Regions from separate parts of the Kitasatospora acidiphila genome, predicted to be linked through region 2. Evidence: riboswitches for the same ligand, from Rfam matches in the RefSeq annotation. Region 2 holds a riboswitch; the other holds the start of a gene.
What was found. Region 2 has a riboswitch for FMN ahead of ribB (3,4-dihydroxy-2-butanone-4-phosphate synthase). Riboswitches for the same ligand answer to the same signal wherever they lie in the genome.

Region 1 (9,229 bases), 1.5 Mb from region 2:
GGGCGTTCATGCCGGGACTCCCTGCAGGGTGGGGGCGGGCTGCGGCAGCCGGGTGCGCAGCCACCAGGAGCGCAGGCCCAGCATCACCAGGACGAAGTAGACGAGGTAGACCAGGCCGGAGAAGGGCAGGCCGCTGGAGAAGGCGAGCGGGACGCCGACCACGTCGACCGCTATCCAGGCGAACCAGAACTCCACCCAGCCGCGGGCCTGGGCGACCATCGCCGCCAGCGTGCCGGTGAAGATGTAGGCGTCCGCCCACGGGGACCAGGAGAGGTTCCAGTGCTGGAACACCAGCGCCACCGCGACGGTGGCCACGGCGGTGCCGGCGACCAGCAGGGCGCGTTCGGTCCAGGTCGCGAACCGGATCCGGATGTCGCCGTCCTGGCTGCGGCCGCGCTGCCACTGGTACCAGCCCCAGATCGAGGTGGCGATCACGACCAGCTGCTTGCCCACCCCGCCGGACAGGTGCGCGGAGAGGTTGGCGCTGATCAGCACCAGGCCGGAGAGCAGCTGCACCGGCCAGCTCAGCACCGAGCGGCGCCAGCCGTAGGCCAGCCCGACCAGGCCGAGCGTGTTGCCGACCACGTCGTTCCACTTGAAGTGCTCGCCGAACAGGGTGAAGGCGACGGTGTTGAGCGAGTTCACGACGCGTCCCCCAGCGCGCGGGAGGCGAGCAGCCGCTCGACGTACTTGGCGAGGACGTCCACCTCGAGGTTGACCGGCTCGCCGACGGCCCTGGCACCCAGCGTGGTCAGCGCCAGGGTGGCGGGGATCAGGCTCACCGTGAACCAGTCGTCGCCCGCCTCGACCACGGTCAGGCTGATGCCGTCCACCGTGATCGAGCCCTTGTCCACCAGGTAGCGGGCGATGCTCTGCGGCAGCGAGAAGCGCAGCACCTCCCAGCGGGGCTTGCCGCTCGCGTCCAGCTCGCCCGGGGAGCGGTCCAGCAGGGTGCCGGTGGCGTCCACATGGCCCTGGACGAGGTGGCCGCCGAGCCGGGCGCCGAGCGCCATGGCGCGCTCCAGGTTCACCCGGGAGCCGGGGACGAGCGCCCCCAGGCTGGTGCGGTGCAGCGTCTCGGCCATCACGTCGGCACTGAACTCGCCGCTGCCGTCAGCCAGTTGTTCGGGGGTGTCGACCACGGTCAGGCAGACGCCGTTGACCGCGATGGAGTCGCCGTGCCGGGCCCCCTCGATCACCTGGGGACCGCGCAGGCGGATGCGCGAGGAATCTCCGTACTCCTCGATGGAGACGACCTCGCCGAGCTCTTCGATGATGCCGGTGAACACCCGGGTTCTCCTCGCGCTTTGAGCGCGGACTCCGGGGCGGCAGACATTGGGAAGCCGACTACGGGCCCGTCAAGCAGCGATACTCAAGGGACGACGGGTAGGCAGAGCCCTACCGCCGAACCGGACGCGGCTCCCCGGGAGGAGGCCGCGGTATCGCCGTGACAAAACCCGTCGCGCACGCCTCCCATCCGGACTTTAACCGTCGGTCCAGGAGTTTCACCTGGTCAACCGGCCGCTGGCTGCGGACGGGTCGCGGACTGTAACCGCCGGTTCGGAGTTTCACCGACCCCGGAGTGCGCTGAACGTCACTGCTTACTGCATTGCGGTCATTGTGCCATGATCCGCAACCGGCACGGGAGGGGGTGCGACTGTGCTCTCTTTCACGCCGGGGGCGGGAATGTCCGCGCCTGCGCGGGGGGCGCGGGAGGCCAGAGCACGAGGCGCGGGACGGCGCGAGGCCACGGGACGGTGTGAGGGCGCGGGACGGCGTGAGGGCGCGGGACGGCGCGAGGCCACGGGACGGTGTGAGGGCGCGGGACGACTGACTGTCAGGTCCTGCGGAACCAACGGCCGAGGTATGCGGCGACCTCCTCCGGGTGGCGGGCGGTCAGCGCGATGTGGCGGTCGGGGCGGAGCAGCAGCAGCGCGCCCGGCGGCAGCAGGCGCTCCTCCCCCGGGGCGGGCTCGACGGCGCGCACCTCGATCGGCAGCGGGTAGCGGGCCAGCAGGCGGGCCAGGTGCGGATCGCCGAGCGCCGAGCCGGACACCCGCAGCAGGGTCCAGTGCCGGTAGTCGAGCAGCTCGTGCAGCGGCCGCCAGTGGCCCTCGGTCCAGACCGGCAGGTCCGGTATCCGGTCCCCGGCCCGTTCCCCCACTGACAGGGCGCTCTCCCGGTGGTGCATGTCGAGGTCGCTCAGTCGGCTGCGGATCCGATCGGTGGCCCGCCGGCTACGCAGCAGACGCGGACCGAGCAGCCGCATGGAGAGCAGGGTGAGAGCGGTGCCGGGCAGTTCCATCCGGTCCCGGGCGGTCTTCCGCATCACCCGGAGCGCGGTCAGCCGCTGCTCGCTTGAGTAGGTGTCCAGCAACTCCGGTTCGGACCAACCGAGTTGCACGCTGGCCAGCTTCCAGGCCAGGTTGTGCGCGCCGCGCAGCGCGGTGTTGAGGCCGTGCGCGGCCACCGGCGCCCAGACGTGGGCACTGTCGCCGGCGAGCAGTCCCCGCCCGGAGCGCAGGGTGCGGGTGAACCGATCCTGGAACCTGGCCCGGTTGGTCCAGAGCGGGTCGGTGGCGGAGAGCTTCACGCTGGGGTCGTGCGCCGCCCTGGCGAGGAACGCGCTCATCTCGTCCAGGCTGGGCGGGGTGAGTTCGCGCTGGTCCGGGTCTGCGGTGAAGCCGTAGAAGCGGTAGCCGCCGCCGGGTCGGGGCGCAGCACCGGCCGAGATGCCGTGCGACAGGAACATGTAGGTGTGCCCGGGGCGGGCCGGGTACGACCAGTCGGCGATCGCATTGAACTGCACCACCTGCAGGTTCTCCCGCGGCCCGCCCTCGAAGGGCAGCCCGAGCGCCTTGCGGACCGTACTGTGCGCGCCCTCGCAGCCGACCACCCAGGCGCATCGCAGGGTGCGCTGCCGCCCGTCCGGCCCGCGGACGTCGACCTCGGCGGCGCCGGCTCCGACGCGGACCGCCACCGCCTCGCTGGACCACTCGACCTTGCCGCCGACCTCCAGCAGCCGCTCACCCAGCAGCCGTTCCATGGCGTCCTGCTCGATGCAGAGCGGATGCGGGAACCGGGTGCCGGGGGCGGCCATCGCGACCTCGCCGAGTGAGCGGCCCGCCACCACCAGCTCGGAGGTGCGCAGCGCCACGCCGTTGGCCAGGAACCGCTCGGCGCAGCCGAGATCGTCCAGCACCTCCAGCGCCCGCTGCCAGACCACCCCGGCCCGAGCCTGCCGCTTGCCGCTGTCCGCCTTCTCCAGCACCGCGACCTCCAGGCCGTACTGCCGCAGCCCGATCGCCAGGGCCAGACCGGTGGGCCCGGCGCCGACCACCACCACGTCGACCATGGCGGGTGGCTCCTCCTCTGACGTCATGTCAGCCTCCTTGGACCAGCAGCTGGGACGGGCCATGGAAGACCAAGTCCTGGGTGTAGCGCACCGGTTCGGCCGCTTGCTCGGCAACTGCCAAGTGGGGGAACCTGGTGAGCAGCATGGTGAGCCCGATCTCCGCCTCGGCCCGGGCCAGCGGCGCGCCCACGCAGTAGTGGATGCCGGTTCCGAAGCCGCAGTGGCGGTGGGTGTCGCGGCTCAGGTCGAGCCGGTCCGGCTGCCGGAACCGGGCAGGGTCGCGGTTGGCGGAGCCGAGCACCAGCACCACCTTGCTGCCGGCCGGCACGATGCGGTCGCCGAACCGGTCGTCCTGCCGCGCCAGGCGGCTGATCATCTGGACGGGCGCGTCATAGCGGATCAGCTCGTCGACGGCGGCCGCGGCGAGCAGCGGGCCCGAGCGGAGGGCGGCCAGTTGGTCGGGGTGGGCGAGCAGCGCGAGCAGGCCCTTGGCCAGCAGATTGGTGGTGGTCTCATGGCCGGCCGTCAGCAGATGGATACAGGTGCCGACCAGGGTGTCCTCGGACAACGCGGAGCCGTGTCGGAGCATCAGCCCGATCAGGTCGTCGCGCTCCCAGCGGCCGGGGCGGCGCAGTTCGGCCCGGAAGTAGGCGTCCAGCTCGCCGGCGGCCGCCTCGGCCAACTGGAAGGCACCGGCCCGGCGGCCGGTGCGTGCGCTGGTGGCCAGCTCCAGGTCCAGGGCCTGGGCGCGGAACCAGGCGCGATCGTGCTCCGGCACACCGAGCAGTTCGCTGATCACCAGCACCGGGAGCGGCGCGGCGAATCGCTCGACCAGGTCGGCCACGCCGTGCGCGGCCAGTTCGTCGGCCAGGCCGTCGGTCAGCCGGGCGGTGATCCGGCGGATCCGCGGCCGCAGCGCCTGCACCACCCGCGGCGTGAAGCTGCGGGCCACCAGGGCCCGCACCCGGGTGTGTTCGGGCGGGTCCATGAAGACCATCCAGTTGGCCACGGTGCGTTGCAGGTGCGGGCAACCCGACGGGAACCGGGCCGGCGCGGGGCCGCGGCAGTAGTCCCGGCGGCCGGAGAGCACCTGGGCGACGGCCGCGTGCCCGAACAGGTACCAACTGCCGTCGTCGGCCAGGTGGACCGGGTCGCTCTCGCGGTAGCGGCGGTAGAGCGGGTAGGGGTCGGGCAGGTGAACTTCGGCCGGGCGGAAGCTCATTGGTCCACCTCGCAACGCTCGGAGCGGCGTTTGGTCATCGGCCACCGCCCGCTATGGCGCGGCGCACGGCAGGTCGGAGCGTCGTAGGCCCACCCGCAACGGCGCGGCCTATCGCACGTCGGAGCGTCATCGGCCACCACCCGCAACGGCGCGGCCGATGGCAGGTCGGAGCGTCATCGGGCACCACCGCGCACGGTGTCGGCGAGCGCCCCGGGGTCGGCGGGCAACTCATCGGCGTGCCAGGCGACATGGCCGTCCGGGCGGACCAGCACGAAGCGGCTCCGGTAGACGTCCGCCCCGACCACCCCGAACGGGATCCTCCGATCGCTGAACGCCCGCTCCACACCGTCGAGTTCGGTGGCTGCCGTGACCAGCCGGAAGCCCGGCCCGTAGCTGTCGAGAACGCTGGCGCCGCCGGGCAGCCAGGCGTGCGGGGCGCGGTGGCCGGCCGCCGGTTCGGTGCGCCAGTCGGGCTCGGTCAGGCCGTCCGGGACGATCAGCGGCGACTGGTAGCGGTAGCCGAAGTGCACCTCGGGGGCCTCGAATTCGCGGCGCACCCCGCCGTTCCGCAGGCCGCGTGCAAGCTCCTGCCGAGCCCGCTCGCCGACCGGCGAGTCGAGCATCAGCTCCATCGGCAGCTGCCGGCCCAGGGCACGCTGGAGGTTGCGGTTGGCCTCGGTGAGACTCAGCTCGGCGACCGGCCGCCGCTCGGTGTCATAGCAGTCCAGCAGCCCGGGACCGGCCCAGCCGGCCAGCTCGGCGGCGAGCTTCCAGCCGAGGTCGGCGGCGTCTGCCAGCCCGGTGTTCATCCCGAAGCCGCCGGACGGCGAGAGGGTGTGAGCAGCGTCGCCGAGCAGCAGCACCCGGCCCTGGCGGAAGTGCTCGGCGACCCGGTGGGTGAGGTGCCAGACGTTCTCGGAGAGCAGCTCCACCGGTGTGTCCAGCGCGATCGCCGAGCGGATCAGGCCGAGCGCGTCCTGCTCGCTGTCCTGGGCCACCGTCAGCCGGTAGAGCTCGCGGCCGTCCATCGAACGCAGCGGGTAGCGCAGGCCGGGCGGCTGGGTGAGGAAGTACACCAGGGCGTTGCGGGAGCCGAGTTGCTCGCGCAGCCGGGGCGCCCGGAACAGGATGTTGCGGAACACCCGGGTGTCGAAGTACTGCGGTGCGTCGACGCCGAGGAGCTTGCGCACCGTGGAGGAGGCGCCGTCGCTGCCGACCAGGTAGCGGGCGGTGAACTCCAGGGTGCTGCCGTCGCGCAGGTCGGTGGCGGTGGCGCGGACCTGGTCGCCGTCCTGGGTGAAGGACTCCAACCGGGTCTGGCGGTGCAGCGGGCCGTCCGGGTGGACGCCGACGGCCTCGCCGAGCAGCGGCATCAGCCAGTGTTGCGGGCAGACCTGCTCCAGCTCGGGGGTGTAGCTGAGCGACGGCCGGGTGTCGGCGGTACCGAAGGCCAGCCGGTGGATCTCGTGGCCGCCGAGCGCGGTGACCCAGGCGATGTCCAGCGGGTGGTCACCGGGCCAGCCGGCCGCACGGACCCGGTCGGCCAGGCCCCAGTGGCGCATCAGCTCCATGGAGCGCGGCCCGACGGTGCCGACCTTGGGATGCTCCACCACACCGTCGGAGGCGTCCAGGACGACGCAGCGGACGCCGCGGGAGTCGAGGTCCAGCGCCAGCGCCAGCCCCACCGGGCCGCCACCGACGATCAGCACATCGGTCTCGTGGGTCTGGGCCTTGTTCGTCATCTGATTGGTCATCACACCACCCGGGTTCGGCGGAAGGAGTCGGCACGGCACGTCATCGGCACGGGCGCTGCGTCCGGATCGGGCGCTACGTCCGGATCGGGCGGGCATTCGATACGCGCCAGGGTTTGACGGTGATGTTCGGAAATACGCATCGCACCGCGCTTCACCGACGGAGTGTCGTACCCGGAATGGAAGCGGCAGGCCGGAATGCCTCCGCCAATACGATGATCTGCTTCGAGGATTTCCACCTGACAGCCGTGACACTCCAGCTCAGCGACTGTGACCAGACCGGCCGTTCCGGTGCCGATCACGGTGACCTGGCGGCCAGCGCGCATGACGGCACCCTCCTGGGAATCGACTCCAATAGATCCTGGAGTTCGGATGCAGTGGAATTGCCGACAGTATTTCAGGGGTCGGGTCTGATAAAACCTGATGGCCCGCGAACACCGGTTCACGGGGTCCTGGCGTCCGCCCCCGAATGCTCGGGGGCGCCGGGGGCGGACGCCGGGGGTGGCGGAGGCGCAGTCGATCGGTCGTCGGCACCTGCGGTACCCACCGGACGGGTGAATCGCCCACCGCCGGCCGGGTCCACCAGCACCAGCGCGCTGATCGCGGTCGGCGCCGGGCTCACCGACACCACCCGGTCCGCACGGAACCCGGGCCAGGAGTCGCCGTCGAACTGCGGTGCGCTGGTGTCCGCCACGGGCGGGGTCAACGGATTGCCGCAGGCACACCGCGCCCTGGGCACCCCGCGGTCGTCGACCAGCACGGCGCTGCCCGCCTGCAGGACGGACTGGAACGTCGTCGGCAGCCCGTCTGCGAAGCCGTGGTTGGTCACCCTGGTATCCGCCCGCAGCAGGACGGACGTGAGCGAATGCAGATAGTCCGGGAGCGCGCTCTGTTCGACTCCTGCCGTGTCGGCCCACGCCTTTCCCCGGTCGGCGTGCGCGGCGAGGAAGCCGGCCAGCTGCCCGACGTCGCAGCTGGCGGAGTGCTCGGTACCGCCGTAGAGGCCGGGGGTGTCGCCGTTCACCGTTCCGGTGGGCGGGGTGGCCACGCTGCCGGCGGGGGTCCGAGACGGGGTGACCGTGCTGCCGGCCGGGGTCGGAGACGGGGTGACCGTGCTGCCGGCCGGGGTCGGAGACGGGGTGACGACCACCGAGGGGGTGTAGGGGTCGCGGCCGAAGGAGCCGGCTGCCTGCCGGGTGATGTCGGTGGATCCGGTGTTGACGGCGGCGGTGCCTTGGGACGGCTGGCGCTCGATCAGGAGTGCGGCCAGTCCAGCGGCCACCACCACCCCGGCTCCCGCCGCCACCAGGGCACGCGAACGCTGCCACCAGGGTCGACGGGGGCCACCACCAGCGGGGCCGACCGTGGTGCGCGGGGGCGACGGCGGGGTGGGCGCTTCCCCGAGGGGCGCGGCCTCTGCGGCGGCCGGCTGACCGGGCGCTTGCTCGGGGCCCGCCGCCGGCCCACTCGATGACTCGGTGGGCTGCTCCGAATCTGACGGCTCTTCAGCGCTCACGCCCCATTCTCCCCGTGCGTTCCGACGCCCTCGCAACCGCTGCTGCGATGAACGGGCCACCGAGCGCTCTCACGCAGGCGCGAAGGGCGTCAGCCCTCCTCGCGTCTTCGTGGCGATCACCCGGCGCGATGACTGCGTCGATTGCGTCCCTTGCAGTCATCGCATTCATCGCGCCTGCATCCATGGCGTCGATCGGCTGCGGCGATCAGCTGCTGCGATGAGCTGAGTCGCTCAGCTGCGTCGATTGCGTCGATCAAGGTCGTCACCTGTCGTGATAGTGTCGTCACACAGAGCACAGGGGCCACTTCTGCCCCGTGTGCCTCAGGCTTTCTGCCACCCAAGACACACCTTCAGTCGCCAGGACGAGAATCGATGCGCGAGGACACGCTGCTCCGCCCCGCCACGACCGACACCACCGCACCGCTGACCGGAGTCGCCCTGACGGCCACCGGTCGCGGCTTCCCCCTCCGGCTGGCGATCCACCAGCTCCGGCTGCTCGGTGCCGAGTTGACTGAACATCATAAGTCCTCCGCACCAGCCAGATTGACCTTGGGCGTCGGCTCGGGCGCCGTCACCTGTGCGCTCGACTGGGCCGGGCCGGTGGCGATGCCGCTGGCGAGTGAGGCGGACGTGCAGGCAGCCTGCGGGTTGGCCGCCGTGCACGGGCGACGGTACGGCACGCCGCAGCCGCTGGGCATCGAGTACGCGAGTGCGGTGGCCGGAGTGCTGGCCGTGCAGGGCCTGTTGGCCGCTCGCCTCACTGTACTGCGCGGCGGCTCGGCACGCCGGGTGCGCACCTCGGTGGCGGGTGCGGCGTTACTCGCGGTCGGCCAGTACCTGGCGGCGGCGACGGCGGACGATCCGCCCGAGCCGACCCGGGCCGACACCGGACCTCCGCCGTTCACCAGCGCCGACGGGGTGCGGTTCGAGATCGAGGCGCTGGACCCCGGGCAGTGGCTGGCGTTCTGGAGCGGCCTCGGGGTGGCCCGTCCGGTGGTCGGACAGGGCTGGCCGCCGTTCCAACTCCGTTTCGCCACCGGGAGTTGCGCACTTCCGGCGGAACTCGACCTGGCCACCCGGCAGCTGAGCTACCGCCAACTGACCGATGCGGCCGTGTCGGTCGGGGTGTCGATCGTCCCCGTCCGTGCCCAGGGGCCGAGCGGCTACCGGCTGCCGCCGTGGCGGATCGAGAGCGTCCCCGGGCCCGGTTCACCACTGCCGCCTGCGCCGGCCGGTGCGGGCCCGCTCGCCGGGCTGGTGGTGGTCGAGATGACCCGTCGGCTTCAAGGTCCGTTGGCCGGGCACCTGTTGGCACTGCTCGGTGCCGAGGTGATCCGGGTCGAGCCGCTCGGCGGGGACCCTCTGCGCGGGGTACCGCCGATGGT
Region 2 (9,229 bases):
CCCATGGTGGCGGTGGCGACCCGCAGGCTGCCGTAGTCGAGCGTGCCGACCAGGGTGTCGGCGTCGGTGTACAGGGCCGGCCGTCCCGCCTTCTTCGGGTACGCGCTGATCTCGCGCCCGCTCGCGATGGCCGCGGGGCTGTCGACGTACATCGCGTGCAGGTACTCGCCGTGCTCGCCGTCCAGCACCACCGGGATCGCCTGGCCGGCCTCGGTGTAGCTGCCGAGGCCCGTGGTGTCGGGCATCTTCATGACCTCGAACCGGACCAGCGGCTCGGCGATCTCCAAGGGCTCGGGGACCAGCCGGCGCAGTGCCACCGGGTCGGTGCGGTAGACGATGTTCAGGTACTCGCGGTCGGTGAAGCGGTACGGCCCGAACGGGAAGGCCGGCGCGCCCAGCGGGGTGGTCATCTGGCCCTGGAAGATCTCCGCGATGTTCACGGGTGACGCTCCTTCGAAGTCGGTGGGACGGTCAGCGGGGCAGCCACTCGGGCTTGCTGGAGCCGCGCGGGATCAGCACCGGCTCGGGGTAGCTGCTGGGGGTGCGGGAGTACTGCACCGGCGGGGCCAGGTGCACCAGCTCGCCGAGCGGTGTGTCGGCGGTCATCAGCTCGGGGGCGGCCAGGCGGTGCGGGGCACCGTCGAAGTCGATCGACTCCTTGTCGAGCAGGCCCAGCGTCGGGTACCAGGCCGAGGTGCGGGCGAGCGAGAGCTTGACGTGGTAGCTGCCGCCCTCGGTGGCCCGCCGGACCAGCGCGGCGAGGACACCGGCGGCGGCGAAGTACCCCATGATGAAGTCGTTCAGGATGCCGGTCGGCGGGAACTGCGGCTGCTCCTCGCTGCCTTCCTTGACCATGTAGCCGGTGAAGGCCAGCCCCTCCTGGTCGAAGCCCGCGCGCTCGGCCCACGGGCCGGTGTGGCCGTACGCGTTGAGCGAGCAGTAGACGACACCCGGGCGTAGCGCGGCCGCGTCCTTCGGCCCGAAGCCGGCCCGTTCCATCGCCGAGCCGCGCCGGTTCTCGATGAACACGTCGGCCTCGCCGAGGTGTCGGCGGAAGACCTCGGCGCCGGCCGGCTCCTTGATGTCGACCCGGGCCGAGCGCATGCCGAGGCCGACCTCGGCCCAGTTGATGTCCTGCTCGTACTCGTGCGGACCGTTGACGTGCAGCACGTCCGCGCCGTGCTCGGCCAGGGTCCGGCCGACCACCATGCCCGCGATCACCTTGGTGTCCTGGAGTACCCGCAGGCCGGCCAGTGGCACGTCGGCCAGGGTGAACGGCTCGGGGTCGGAGTCGGCGATCTTCTCAATCGTGATCAGCGGCTCGGTGAGCACCGCCCGGCCCTGCGGGTGGGCCCGGAACTCCTCCTCGGTGCGGACGACGCAGAGGGCGATGTTCTTCTCGGCGCACGCCTCCTCCAGCTCGAAGGCGTCCCACCCGGCGATCGCGGCAGTGACGGCGGCCTTGTCGTGCGGGACGCCGAGCAACTGCAGGAAGGCGTCGCGCTGGTGCGGGAACGGGCAGGTCGGGACGACCCAACGGCCGCCGCGGGCCTGGTACATGTCGAACATCAGCGGGCTGATCAGCCGCTCGCCCATCATCACCTCGCTGCCGCCCTCGGTCAGGGTGACCTCGCCGAGGTTGGGCAGGTACCCGTTCAGCTTGGTCCAGCCGGTCATGAACGGACTCAGGCTGTGCACGGCCTTGTTGAGGTCCAGCGCGAGGGTCTGGCTCTCGCCGCCACGCTGCTTGGCGATGGTGGCGACACCGGTGCCGACGGCGAGCAGCGGAACGCCGATCGAGGCGCCGAGCCGGGCCACCGACTTCATGATCGGGTCCTCGCCGGTCACCTCCACGGCCGCCACGGCGTCGTCGCGGGACAGACCGATGCCGTCCAGGACGTCGTCGAGGTGGGCGATCAGATCGAACTCGGGCTCGGCCTCGGGCCGGGGTGTGTCGGGCATGGCTGTCTCCTGCAAAGTACTGATGGGAAAGGGGAGTTGAGGCCCGCCAGGGCCTCGGGTCACCCGGTCTCCCGGGGTGTTTCCCACCGTAGTCCGCACTCGTGCCTTACGCAAATATAGACTTAAATACGTATATACGTAGAGGCGGCGGCGGTCCATTCCCGGCGTGCCGTGTGTCGGCGTGGCGGGGGGCCGAGTCCGGCGGTGCGCAGGATGCGGCGGACGGTGACTGCGCTGGCCTGGTGTCCGACTCGCACATCAGCTCTCCGAGTTCGAGGTGTGCTCCCCGAAGCGGCAGTTATGTGAACCACGCTGGGGGCCAAGGAGTCGCAGGTTCGAATCCTGTCGTCCCGACCAGCGTTTACGCGGGTCGGAGGGCGCTTCCATCGGAATGATGGGAGCGCCTTTTTGTGCATGCCGCGGGGTGGTGGTCGCATGGTGGTCGCGCCTGATCGGCCTGGGAACGCCGCCTCATGGTGGGCAGTGCTGTACAACTCGCCTTAGCCGGGCTGGCGTTGGGGGCCTGGCTTAGCAACACCTGGGGCCGCCGAGAGAAGCTCAGCGCCGAGCAGGTCGAGCAGTTGGAGGCCCTGGGCGTGGCCTGGTAGGCCAGTCGGTCGGGTGGGTCCGGGGCCGGGCGGGTCGGTCAGGCGTCGGGTAGCCAGTTGCCGTGGAAGCCGGTCGGGATGCGGCGGGGCAGGTGCACGGTGGCGACGGGCGGTGCGGGCAGGTTGTCGGCCGGCTGGCTGATGGCCTACGTCCATGACCGCTTCGCCCACCCGGCACCCCGTGACGGCCCGCCGCCGTCGCGAAGCGCGGGTCGCCGCGCAAAGCACATGCCGACTGGTCGACATTTCGGGCGCCGGTCTAGTGAGGTCAGGAGCGTGGCGTCACGGCCTGTCGCGCTCGGGTGGCTTCCCCGGGGCTGGGGGCAGCCCCGGGGGGACGATCACGGCAGCAGGGAGTTGCTGAACGCCTGGTCCACGGTGACCGGTTTGGACAGCAGGTCGTGGGAGCGCATGAACTCCTCCATCTGCTTCCAGGCGGCCGGATCGTTGTACCCGGGCTGGGTTCCGGAGGACTGCAGGAGAGGAACGGTCGCCTTCAGCACGGCCAGGGCGTCGGACCGCTTCTTGGGGTCATCCAGCCCGGGGACGAACTTCTTGCTCAGGTCCACCGCTTCCTCGGGGTGGTCGACGGTGTACTGGACGGCCTTGAGGGTGGCCCCGATGAAGGATTTCAGGTCGGCCTGTCGACTCTCGGCCGTCTTCTGGGAAGCCCCGAGGCCGGCGGCGACCAGCGGCAGCGTGGTTGCCGCCCCCGTCGGCTGGATCGTGCGGACGGCTGTTCCCGCCTGGGCGAACTCGACGGCGTCGTTGTTGAGGTAGCCGGTGACGGCATCGACCTTGTTGCCGGTGAGGGCCGCCTGCTGGGTGAAGCCGATGTTCTGCACCCGGACGTCGGAGGTGGACAGGCCGGCGCTCTGCAGCAGCGCGAGCAGCGCGAAGTACGTCTCGCCGTATGGTCCCGGAGTGCCGATGGTGTGGCCCTTGAGGTCGGCGGCCGCCTTGACCGGCGAGTCGGCCCGCACCATGACGGTCACCGGGTACCGGTTGTAGAGGGTGGCGACGTCCACCACCGGCACGGACTGGGAGCGCGCCTGGAGCATCTCGTCGCCGCCGGCGAAGACGACGTCCTCCTGGCCGGCGGCCAGCGCGCCGAATTCGGCGTCGGTGAAGCTGTGGTGGTGGAGGTTCACCTTCAGGCCCACGTCCTTGTAGTACCCGAGGGACTCGGCGACGTAGAAGGGGGCGAACTGGATGTTGGGCACGTAAGTGAGGCCGACGGTCAGGGCGTGGCCGCCGGCGCGGTCGGCGGAGCTCGCGTTGCTGCCGCAGCCTGCCATGGCGGCGGCGCCGAGCACGGTGAGGGCGCTCAAGCTCGCCGTCCAGCGGAGCCGCCTGGTCCGGATGGAACTGTGCACGTGTGGAATCGCTTTCTCGTGGCGCTTCTGACGATCTGTCAGATTCAGGACGGCTGCGGCGCGGAGGCGTGCGCGCGGCGGTAGGCGGCGACGTCGCCCACCGAGATGAGGGGCAGCCCTTCGCGCTCGGCCAGCTCCCGCAGGTCGCCGAGGCGGGCCATGGCCCAGTCCGGCCGGACGACCTCGCAGATCGTGGTCACCCCGGACAGCCCGGCGAGCAGTGAGAGGTCCACGGCGGCCTCGGTGTGGCCGTCGCGTTCCAGCACCCCGCCGCGCGCGGCTCGGATCGGGAAGATGTGACCGGGGCGCGCGAAGTCCTCCGCCCGTGCGCCCGGGTCGGCGAGCGCCTGCAGCGTCCGGGCGCGCTCGTCGGCGGGAATGCCCGTGGTACCACCGGCGATCAGGTCCACGGACATGGTGAAGGCGGTGCCGTGCAGCCCGGAGTTGTCGTCGACCATCTGCGGCAGGTCGAGGTCGGCGCAGCGCTGGTACGGCAGCGCCGCGCAGACCACCCCCGAGGTGTGGTCGAGCAGGTAGGCCATCGCGGCCTCATCGGTGTACTCGGCGGCCACCATGAGGTCGCCTTCGTTCTCGCGGGACTCGTCGTCGAAGACGATGACGAAGGCCCCGCGACGGAAGGCCTCGATCGCCTGCTCGACGCGCTGCAGACGGTCGGTCGCGGGGTGAACTGCGGTTGCCATGTGCTCTCCTGCGGTCGGGATCGCGCGGACACGGTCGGTCCGGGCGATGCACTGATCTGCGAGAGAACGCGGACCATCCGGCAGGGCGTACGCGTCCGCGCACACGCCTGCCGCAATGGACGGCGCGCAGCGCGACGGAGAAGAAGAACGGCTCGTCCCCCGTGCGCCGACGCCGTTCCGGGGAAAGCGAGCACCAAGCCCCGCCGGCGGGCGCCGAACGCCCGTGCCGTGGGGACAACGTGTCGCCGCGCACTGCCTTCCATCCGGACTTTCACCGTCGGTCCTGGAGTTTCACCAGGTCAACCGGCCGATGGCTTCGGCCGGGTCGCGGACTTTCACCGCCGGCTCGGAATTACACCGACCCCGGAGCGCGCGAACACTCTTGGGCGATCATGGCACAGCCACCCGGCCTCACGGATGTGTTCCGCAGCACACGGCCCACTGCTCCCCTTGTGACAGGATCTCGCTGCCCGCCGCACAAGGCGGCTCGGGGAGGAGAAGGTTGATGACAAGTCAGATCGGCCAGGGAGCCGGGGCGGGAGCCGTCCGAGCCATGCTCAGGGCGATACTGCCGCCGGTCGTTCCCGGTGTACTGCTGCTCGCCGGCTGGATCGCGGCGGTCGACAGCGGCAGCGTGTCGCCCTTCTTCCTCCCCCATCCAGCTGACCTCGCACGGGAGTTCGTCTCCGCGCTGCGGGATGGCGGGTTGCTCGACGCCACCGGCACCACGCTCTACGAGAGCTTCTGCGGCACCGCCTTGGGCCTGGTCGTCGCGGTGCCGCTCGGCTACCTGCTCGCCCGCAGTCGCCTTGCGGCCCGCGCCCTGCAGCCCTACCTGGCCGCGACCCAGGCGGTGCCGGCGGTGGCGCTCGCGCCGCTGCTCGCCCTCTGGCTCGGATACGGCGTCGAACCGGTGATCGTGCTGTGCGCACTGATGGTGTTCTTCCCCATCCTGGTCAACACGACGCTCGGCGTCCGCACCGTGGACCGGGAGGTGATGGCCGCCGCCCTGGTCGACGGGGTCGGCAGGTGGGGGATGATGCGCTACATCGAGTTCCCGCTCGCACTGCCGAGCGTGCTCGCCGGGATCCGGACCGGCCTGACCCTGTCGGTCACCGGCGCGGTGGTCGGCGAGTTCGTGATGGGCGGTGATGGTCTCGGCGAGCTGCTCGCCGTCCAGCGCAACGGCTCGGACACCGTCGGGATGTTCTCCACCCTGCTGATGCTGTCCCTGCTGGCGGTCGGCCTGTTCGCGGCGATGCGGCTGATCGAGACGCGACTCGAGCGCTGACCCGGCGGCGCGAACGAGCACGTCGACCGCGGAGCGGGACCGGGTGAGCCGCTGCCTTCCCCGGCTCACCCCGGGCAAGTCGGTTACGGACGGCGCGGGGTGAGCCGGGCGAGGAGGTCGTCGGCGCATTCCTCGGCGAGCCTCTCGGCGTGTTCGGGGAGTTGCGCGCCGGCACGCAGGTGGCGTCGGACCAGCGAGAGCGGCAGCTCGATCAGGGCAAGCACCACTCGTTCGACGGCCTGGGGGTCCTTGGCCGGCTCCCCGGCGCTCAGCAGTGCGGCGAGTGCAGCGAGCGCGCTGTGCACGCGCTGGTTGCCGCGATCCGCGCGCAGCCGGTGCTCCTGCGACCAGTCCGCGCGCCCGAAGTCATCAGGGCCGTAGAGGAGTAGAGCCGCCTCGTCCGGGTGGGAGCGGCTCCACTCAACCACCTGGCGGGCCGCTTCCCGTGCCGTCTGCCGCGCGTCGGCGATCGTGGCGAGCAGCACGGGATCGAGGTCCTCGCCGAGAACCCTGCCGAAGGCCGCGAGGTAACCCCGCTGGAACCGGTCGACGGTCCGCAGCCACAACTCGGCGAGCAGAGCGCTCCGCCCCGGGAAGCGGTAGTACACCGAGCCGCTCGGGGCTCCGGCCGCTTCCGCGACCGCGGACATGGTCACCGCGGCCGGGCCTGACCCGCAGGCCAGCCGGACCGCAGCGTCGAGGAGCTGATCGGAGTCGAAGCGGGGTGGTCTCGCCATGAGTTGGAGGGTACTCTCCAAAATAATTAGAGAGCACTCTCTAGAACTGCCGGAAGGTGAGCCGATGGCTGTCTACAACGTGCACGAACGCCTGCTGCCCGCGAAGGGGACGGAGGTGGGGGCGCTGATCGACACCCTGGCCGACACCGGCGACCTGCTATGGCCGAACCACAAGTGGCCCTCGATGCGGTTCGACGGTCCGCTCGCAGTCGGCGCGGTCGGCGGTCACGGCCCGGTCCGCTACACCGTCGACGCGTACGTCCCCGCGACGTGGGTGCGCTTCGGCTTCACCGGACCGCGCGGCTTCCACGGCTTCCACGAGTTCACCGCCCTGGCCGTCGACGAGCAGCACACCCTGCTGCGCCACACGCTCGCCATGACCGCCCGCGGCTCGGCACGACTCAGCTGGCCGCTCGCCTGGCGGCCGCTCCACGACGCGCTCCTGGAGGACAGCCTGGACCGCGCGGAGACGGCCTGCACTGGCACGGTGGCACACCCGGCTCGGTGGAGCCCGTACGTGCGATTGCTGCGCGCGATCGTTCGCTGATCGCCGGCCCGGGCGGCTCCACCGACCCGCTGCCCGGAATCCGAGCTCCGCGGGGGCCGAGAGCCTGCTCGCCCCCAACCCCCTCGGATGCGCAGGAGTGGATCTTGTAAAGCAGCTTGAACACTACGGGCCAAGCGGCGGTAGGTCTCAGTGAGTTGGTCTCCGGGGAGTCGCGCACGAATGTGCGCGGACTTCCGGTCGCCGCGCAGGGCCGGGTCGACCGGGACGTGGTCCGGGGGCGCGTTCATCTGGGTCGGCATGCTGATCCCCGTTGGGTCGGCGGTTCAGGTGGGCCTCGTTGTCCTTGACGAGTCGGTCCAGGCGCCGCAGATCGGCCAGCAGGTCGCGGGCTATGTCGCGACGGCAGCCGTCGATTGCGGTGACGGCATGGATGCGCTTCATCGCGGCGGCGGCTTGTCGGCGGACAGGCACGTGGCCACGCCTCCGGGCAGCAGGTGCTGGAGGCCGAGCAACTGCAGTTGCACCACCGGCCGCTGTTCGGTACGGCCGCCTCCGACTCCACCGTGCGCCGCACCCTGGCCGCGCTGGACGAGGCGGCCCAGGCAAAGATCGCCAAGGCCCGCCGCCAGGTGCGCCGCCGCGTGTGGTCGCTGCTGCATCTGCGACCGGCGGGCTTCCCCTGGCTGGTGGTGGCGGGCAAGCGACTGTCCGGCTGGATCGTCATCGACCTCGACGCCACGGTCATCACCTGCGCGTCGAAGAAGGCCGGGGCGGCGGTCACCTTCAAAAAGACCTTCGGGTTCCATCCGCTGGCCGCGTGGTGCGCGAACACCACCGAGTCCCTGGCCATGCTGCTGCGGCCGGGGAACGCCGGAGCGAACACGGTCAGCGACCACATCCGCGTGCTCACCGACGCCCTCGCGCAGATCCCCGGCTCCTCGGCCGCGAAGATCCTGGTCAGGGTGGACGGGGCCGGGGCGACCCACGGACTGCTGGAACACCTCGAAGCCTTCACCTCGCGGCGAACGGTGCGTTACACGGTCGGCTGGAAGATCACCGAAGACGACGAGCGGGCCATCGCGAGGCTGTCCGAGGCCGCCTGGGAGGTCTCCCTGCATCAGGACGGCAGTCTCCAAGAAGGCTACTTCGTCGCGGAGTTGACCGGTCTGAACACTCGCCAGGGCTGGCCGCAGGGCATGCGGCTGATCGTGCGCCGGGTCCGTCCGACCCGGCGGCACCTGAAGAAACTCATCCGCTTCGAGCAGAAGACCGGCTGGCGCTACTGCGTCACCGCGACCAACAGCAGACGAGTTCGGAGTCGCTGAGCAGCGGCGGGCGGCCCAGCCATCGCGTTCCTCTGATCTTGTCGTCGATCTTCACGTAGAGTGCGGTCAAGAGGGTGTCCAGGTCGGTCGTCACAAACTGATCGTGGACACCCTCCCCCCTTTGGCGGGGCGGAACTTCGGATCTAATCGTCTAGGAGTCTCAGTATGAGTGTGTCCTTCCGGTGCCTGCTGAGCACCGTCGAGTCCGACTCGCACATCTGGAACCTCGTCTACCTGCAGAAGGTGTTGGAGGAGAACGGTGCCGCAGTGCGGAACCTGGGTTCCTGCACCCCGGTCGACCTGGTGCTGACCGCCGTCGCCGAGAGCCGGCCGGACCTGCTCGTGGTGTCGAGCGTCAACGGTCACGGGCTGCACGGCGCCCGGGTGCTGCTGACCGCCCTGCGGGAGGCCGGGCTGGAGCTGCCCTGCGTGGTCGGCGGCAAGCTCACCACCGCCGAGTCGGACAACGACCGGGTCCGGCGCGAGCTGCTGGCGCACGGCTACACCGACGTGTTCACCGGTGACGACGCCGTCGAACGCTTCCGGAGCTTCCTGGCCTTCGGAAAGGCCGAGGGATTCGCCGCCTGGCGGGCGGACGCCGCGGTGATCGCACCGTGGGACGACTCGGAACTCGCGCCGCTGGAGGTGCGCTGATGCACATCGTGATCGTCAACCGGTGGCCGCGCTTTTCGGACGGGGTGCGCTGGGACAACGAGCTCAC

Region 1: it holds a riboswitch for FMN, as region 2 does, so the genes downstream of both, E6W39_RS05010 (riboflavin synthase) here and ribB (3,4-dihydroxy-2-butanone-4-phosphate synthase) in region 2, are expected to answer to the same signal.

What each region holds. Positions count from the first base shown of each region.
Region 1 covers NZ_VIGB01000003.1:915,137-924,365, forward strand. The annotation lists gene E6W39_RS05000 (bifunctional 3,4-dihydroxy-2-butanone-4-phosphate synthase/GTP cyclohydrolase II) at 1-10, opposite strand, end outside; gene E6W39_RS05005 (nicotinamide mononucleotide transporter family protein) at 7-645, opposite strand; gene E6W39_RS05010 (riboflavin synthase) at 642-1,289, opposite strand; FMN riboswitch at 1,462-1,589, opposite strand; gene E6W39_RS05015 (FAD-dependent monooxygenase) at 1,838-3,382, opposite strand; gene E6W39_RS05020 (cytochrome P450) at 3,384-4,577, opposite strand; gene E6W39_RS05025 (FAD-dependent monooxygenase) at 4,751-6,331, opposite strand; gene E6W39_RS05030 (NAD(P)-binding protein) at 6,331-6,654, opposite strand; gene E6W39_RS05035 (DUF6777 domain-containing protein) at 6,771-7,634, opposite strand; gene E6W39_RS05040 (CoA transferase) at 8,217-9,229, shown strand, end outside.
Region 2 covers NZ_VIGB01000003.1:2,399,704-2,408,932, reverse strand. The annotation lists gene E6W39_RS11555 (acetoacetate decarboxylase) at 1-440, opposite strand, end outside; gene E6W39_RS11550 (CoA transferase) at 472-1,962, opposite strand; gene E6W39_RS42895 (hypothetical protein) at 2,436-2,570, shown strand; partial or broken gene E6W39_RS11545 (carotenoid oxygenase family protein) at 2,609-2,701, opposite strand; gene E6W39_RS11540 (ABC transporter substrate-binding protein) at 2,912-3,901, opposite strand; gene ribB (3,4-dihydroxy-2-butanone-4-phosphate synthase) at 3,991-4,647, opposite strand; FMN riboswitch at 4,893-5,023, opposite strand; gene E6W39_RS11530 (ABC transporter permease) at 5,153-5,938, shown strand; gene E6W39_RS11525 (TetR/AcrR family transcriptional regulator) at 6,022-6,675, opposite strand; gene E6W39_RS11520 (SRPBCC family protein) at 6,740-7,222, shown strand; gene E6W39_RS11515 (transposase) at 7,678-8,508, shown strand; partial or broken gene E6W39_RS44520 (IS982 family transposase) at 8,486-8,602, opposite strand; gene E6W39_RS11505 (cobalamin B12-binding domain-containing protein) at 8,674-9,162, shown strand; gene E6W39_RS44515 (hypothetical protein) at 9,162-9,229, shown strand, end outside.